DNA from 2 places in the Gracilibacillus thailandensis genome. Region 1 is predicted to be linked to the other one. Evidence: riboswitches for the same ligand, from Rfam matches in the RefSeq annotation. Region 1 holds a riboswitch; the other holds the start of a gene.
What was found. A riboswitch is a leader RNA that binds a small molecule or an ion and turns the genes downstream of it on or off. The one in region 1 is predicted to bind thiamine pyrophosphate.
Positions count from the first base shown of each region.

Region 1 (3,115 bases):
AGCACATGAGAAATAAGCTCACCATCGACTAATACTGATGAATGAGCTTAGAGTCACTAATCTATTTTTGTTTCTAAAGGAAGAAGATTGGCCTCGATTTCGTTTCGCTTATCTTCCAGAAATAGTGGCAAGGCAATGCTTTCCCCTAGGTGTTCAACTTTTTCATCTGTATCAAATCCTGGCCCATCTGTTGCCAATTCAATCAGTATACCATTAGGTTCACGAAAATATAACGATTGAAAATAATAGCGATCGACAAGCCCTGAGTTGGGCAATCGTTCCTTAGTAATTCTGTTATGCCATTTTTCAAGTTCTTGATAATCGGCTACACGAAATGCGACATGATGTACACTGCCCCTTCCAGGACGCTCCTTTTGTAATTCCGGACGAACTTCGATATGCACTTCTGCACCTGTACCACCTTCGCCTGTTTCAAATACTTGGATTTCTGCCTGTCCTTCAGGGTTAGGGTAAGCTCCAGTATGACGAAATCCGAGCACCTCTGTTAAAATTCTTTTCGTTGGTGCTAAATCTGGGACAGTAAATCGAACAGGTCCCAATCCCGTAATACCATACTCCTTTGGTACTGAACTTTTATCCCATACCTTACCTGCTGCTACCCCTTTGTTATTTTCGTCAGATACGAGAACTAGACGCTGTCCTTCATGGTCTTGAAAAGGTAATATTTTACGCCCGAATTTTTCTCCTATTCCGTCGTGGACAATATCATATTCGTCCAAGCGCTCTTCCCAATAATGTAACGCCTTATCACTAGCAACCCGTAATGAAGTATAAGATATACTATTATTACCTGGATACGTATGACCCGCATTCGTTATTTCAAAAAAGGTTAAATCTGTTCCAGGTCGTCCGATTTCATCTGCGTAAAATAAATGATACATACTTGGATCATCCTGATTTACTGTTTTTTTAACTAAGCGCATTCCTAAAATATTTGTATAAAAATGATAATTGTTTTTAGCACTAGCTGTAATAGCTGACACATGGTGGATTCCTTTGAGTTCCATAAGATGCCTCCTTCATTATTGTTAGAATCATTATAAACCTTTTACTATCTCGATTTCAAAGTAATGACATCTTGACAATTAGCCTTTTTTTGCTACAATCTTGGTAATTACATAAGTGTTATCACTACTAGGGGTGCTTGTTTTGTACAAGCTGAGAAAAAAGCATTTACAGCTTTTTAACTCTAAGAACCTGATCTGGTTTATACCAGCGTAGGGAAGTAGCTAAACTATTTGCATGGTATAGCCAGGTTCTGATTAGGAATCTGGTTTTTTTACTTAGTGATGCACTTTCTATTTTTATAGGAGGGTTTGCATGAATCGTACGTTATTATTAACCACTATGGCTGTTTTTATTGCGATCGGTACATTAGGTTCCCAATTTTTATGGTTCCCAACCGGAATTGCCAAAGCATATCCTGTGCAACATGCCGTTAATGTGATGGCAGCTGTAACTCTTGGTCCTGTTCCAGCTGTTATCATAGCTTTTACTATCGGACTTTTGCGAAATTTATTAGGAATAGGAACATTGCTTGCATTTCCAGGTGGTATGATTGGAGCATTATTTGCTGGTTATTTATTTCGATGGACGAGAAAAAAAGTCATGGCAGGATTAGGAGAAATAATCGGCACTGGTGTGATAGGTGCTTTATTATCTGTTCCATTTGCCAAAATATTGATGGGAAGTTCAGTTGGCGCTCTAGCATTTTTACCAGGATTCCTTGTTAGTAGCGTAACAGGAGCTATTATCGGCCTCTTGATTTTATCCAAAGTAAAACATACTACTTTGATGCACCAACCTGCTTCGAGTAAGTAAAAGTGAAAATGTTTAACTGGACTTTTTTAAGATCTGTTGCTTATCCGTTAAAAAAAGACAGCGACCACTTCCAAAATGGTCGCTGTCTTTAATCATTTGCAAAAAAGGCTTCTGCTTTTTCTAAATATAATTCTTGATCTGGAGTAAGATCATACTCCTCTTCAATTGCATCTACTGGGCATACTGCTTTACACGCTCCACAATCGATACAAATATCTGGATCTATATAAAATTGATCTGGTCCTTCAACAATACAGTCTACCGGACACACTGTTGTACATTCGCCAGATTTTTCTGTTTCACATGGTTCTGTTATTACAAATGCCATCTTGCATCCTCCTAGATGTTTATCAATCTGTTATTTACGATACATCATGTCCGACTAAAATTGCAAGTGTCCGATAAGAAAAAGCGCAAAGCGTCCGCTTAAAGCAAGAGCAAATCTAACAATTAGAATAAGAGTTTTTTGCGTAAGAAGTTAGCATGTGATAGTCCTCTACCTCTTATAAAGAGATAGTTCTTTTTATTATGCAGCTGTTTATTGCGAAATGGGACTTGTTTATTGCGAAACGCTGCTTCTTTATAATCAAAAAACGTTGATCAACCATTGCATTAAAAAAAATAGAAGAGCAATTTTTCTCGTCCCCATTAAACAAGAACCCGCTTCACTTAGAAACGGGTTCTCATTTTAAAAATTATCGTTTATTAAATTCGTCTGGATCTGGACCGACACGCTCATCTTTATTCATATCTTGAATTAATTTCATTTCCTCTTCTGTTAATTCAAAATCAAATACATCTGCATTATCTTGAATACGATGTTGTTTTACTGATTTTGGAATAGTCACAACATCTTGTTGTAGATCCCAACGCAAAATAACTTGAGCTGTTGATTTACCATGACGTTTTGCAATATCTGTTAATGTTGGATCATCTAATATTTTCCCTTGTTTCAGTGGAGACCACGCTTCAAGCTGAATATTATGTTGTTTACAGAATTCATGTAAACTACGTTGTTGTAAATGTGGATGATATTCAACTTGGTTTACCATTGGTGCTACTTGTGCTTCACTCATCAAATCTTCTAAATGGTGCTCCTTAAAGTTACTTACACCGATCGCTCGGATTTTTCCATCATTATATAATTTCTCCATCGCCTTCCAGGACTCTTTATATTTATTTAATTCTGGAACTGGCCAATGAATTAAATATAAATCTAAATATTCAAGACCCAGTTTATTTAAGCTTGTTTCGAAAGCTTGAAGAGTTTCTT
Region 1 is NZ_WJID01000001.1:66,103-69,217, forward strand. It holds gene GH715_RS00245 (ring-cleaving dioxygenase) at 57-1,028, opposite strand; TPP riboswitch at 1,148-1,262, shown strand; gene thiW (energy coupling factor transporter S component ThiW) at 1,342-1,842, shown strand; gene GH715_RS00255 (indolepyruvate ferredoxin oxidoreductase subunit alpha) at 1,931-2,170, opposite strand; gene GH715_RS00260 (aldo/keto reductase) at 2,538-3,115, opposite strand, start outside.

Region 2 (3,115 bases), on a different contig from region 1:
CCTTCGATCATATCTGCCATAAATAAAGCAGTTTTAGGCGCCAGTAATATACCATTACGATAATGTCCTGTTGCAACATATAATCCTGATACATCTGGTACTTCGCCTAAATAAGGAAAACCGTCTTTCGTTAAGGGACGTATCCCCGCCCAAACCTTCTCTATCGTTGCCTGGTTTAATGCAGGGAGTATCTGTTTGGCACGTGATAACAAATGCAGGATACTTGCTACTTTCACCTCTTTATCCGTTTGATTTGGCTTCGATGTTGCGCCAATAATGATCCGGTTACCTCTTTTCGGAACAAGGTAACAGCCTTCTGTAAAGATCGTTGATTGAATCAGAGGCTTTGTTGTCACAACAGACAGACATTCTCCTTTTACAGGTGTGAGTTCTTGCATGTACCGAGAAAAATGTGAGCTCTTAAATCCACAAGTGATAATGATCCTGTCAGCAGTATACGTTTTTTTATCTGTCTTCACACCTGTCACTTTACCGTTTTCGATGACGATATCGTCTACCTTCGTCTGTTCCATTATGACCGCACCATGATGTTCAGCAGCCTTCGCAAAGCCTTTCGTTACGTGAGGAGCAGATACTTGCCCTTCTCTTGGACAATAAAGAGCTGCATAAAAATCGGTTGTCATTTCTTTTTCCGGGATACTCCCTGGTGAGATCACCTTCGCCTCTGCTCCTTGTTCTGTTTGAAAGCTAGCAATTCGTTTTAGCGTATCCAGCTCATCTTGATGATAGACAAGCTTTAAGGCACCTTTTTCGATTAATTGAATGTCCATACCACTTTCTTGCATCAGTTCTTCCGCTAAATCAGGGTATAATTCCCTGCTTTCTTTAGCAAATTGAAATAACGGTGAATCCTGCTCAAACTCCATCTGCACACCGAGCATGCCGGCTGCTGCACTGGATGCCTCTGCAGCAATTTTATTTTCTTCTAGTAGCAAAACCTTGTAACCTCTTTTACTTAACTGGTAGGCAATCGAAGCTCCCATTACTCCACCGCCAACAATGATCTGATCATATAAATTATTCAAACTGTTCCTCCTTCCTCGAATCGAACACTTGACGATAACACTTTATTGCTTCGGTAGGATCTTCGGCATCCCATACCCCTGACATAATCGCAACACCACTAGCCCCCACCTCTTGTACTTGGTTCATATTTTGTTCCGTAATCCCGCCAATTGCGATGACAGGAATAGAAACGTTTTTGGTGACATCAGCTAACGCGGTAATGCCTCTTGGCTCGAGACCAGGTTTAGAGTTACTTGAAAAAATATGCCCATAGATTAGAAAATCTGCACCATTATGTTCTGCCGTAATGGCTTCCTCCAAGGAATGGACGGACTTACCGATACGGAGTGCCGGAAACGAGCGCTTCACATCAGCAACCGGAATACTATGATAGGCAAGCTGTACGCCACAGCATTTTTTTATCGATGCTACATCTACACGGTCATTAATAATGATCCGTTCAGCCGGAACACCCGCTTCTAGCAAAAAATCAATCATTTCCAAGATTTCTTTCGCCGTTTTGGTCTTTTCTCGCAGATGAATATAATTTATCTGAGCAATCTGTTCCGATACAAGCTGCATATGTTGTTCTGTCAATCTGCCATTTGAAATAAGGTGTATTCCATGCATTGTTCCTACTCCTTTTTTTCTAGAGGAAGTGAAAATAGAAAAACCACCCATCCAGCATGGACGAGTGGTATGTATCGAAAGCTACAATTTGGTTGCTTTTCTACCACTTCCCTCCGCTGGTGTTAACCAGATCAGGTTCAAAGGGTCCGAAGATTCGTCTCAGCCAAATGGCTCCCCTAGTGTTCTTACGTATTATTTTTTCTTATATGAAAAGGATAACATAGTATGACATAATCGCCAATAAAAAATTTTCCATTATTATGTTTAATCATTTTCACTTAAGGGTAGATATATAATGGAGATGATCAATAGAAAGGATGTTGAAAGAAATGGCACAAAGAGATGAAAAATTACAAGCTTTAATTGATGGATTAAATGAGGATTTAGCAAATGAATATGCGGCAACAATCATGTATACGTATCATGCATCTGTTGTTTCAGGATTATATCGTTCTTTCTTAAAACCTTTTTTTGAAGATGAAATAAATGATGAGATCGGACATGCTTTATACTTATCTGACAAAATTAAAACATTAGGCGGTACACCAACTACAACACCAGCAAAAGTTGAACAATTAACAGACGTTCAAGACATGTTAGAAGCTACTCTTAAAGCTGAAACAGAAACGATTGAGCGCTATGAAAAAAGAAAACAACAGGCAGATGAGCTTGGTTTGACAGAACTTGTTGTGAAATTAGAAGATATTATTGCAGATGAAACAAGCCATAAAGAAGAAACAGAACGACTTTTGTCAGACAAGAGCTTTCAATAACTCGTTAACCCCTTTTTTTCATATATAGAAAAAACAACTTCCACCAGGAGGTTGTTTTTTTGTCTCTTTTCTTGATTCTCATGAAAAGGAAATGCTAGTAATCTATGATATAATAGAAAGAAAAGCTTCTGTGAGGTGAGGATATGAGGGACACTTTATTTGAGGAAATTGATGGTTTGTACGATGAAATGGTGGAAATGCGTAGGTTTTTACATCAATATCCTGAGCTTTCCTTTCAAGAATATAAAACAGCTGCATTTATTCAGGAGCAATATAAAATATTAGATATTCCATATCAAGCAAATGTCGGAGGAAATGGTGTTGTAGCCACTTTAAAAGGGGCTAAACCTGGTAAAACCGTGGCATTACGTGCGGACTTCGATGCACTACCTATTCAAGATGAAAAAGATTTGCCTTATAAATCCAAAAACGACGGTGTGATGCATGCCTGTGGACACGACGGACACACATCGACATTACTTGCTGTAGCCAAAGTACTCAAGAAATATCAAGAAGAACTGGCGGGTACCGTTGTGTTTATCCATCAGCACGCAGAAGAGCTTGCCCCTGGTGGTGCTAAACCAATGATTGAAGCAGGAGTATTGGAGAATGTTGATGTCGTTTACGGTACACACCTTTGGACCAATACCCCATATGGAATCGTTCAGACATCGCGAGGAAACTTT
Region 2 is NZ_WJID01000006.1:65,977-69,091, forward strand. It holds gene thiO (glycine oxidase ThiO) at 1-1,046, opposite strand, end outside; gene tenI (thiazole tautomerase TenI) at 1,039-1,656, opposite strand; TPP riboswitch at 1,748-1,844, opposite strand; gene GH715_RS03125 (ferritin-like domain-containing protein) at 1,986-2,429, shown strand; gene GH715_RS03130 (M20 family metallopeptidase) at 2,573-3,115, shown strand, end outside.
Region 2: it holds a riboswitch for thiamine pyrophosphate, as region 1 does, so the genes downstream of both, tenI (thiazole tautomerase TenI) here and thiW (energy coupling factor transporter S component ThiW) in region 1, are expected to answer to the same signal.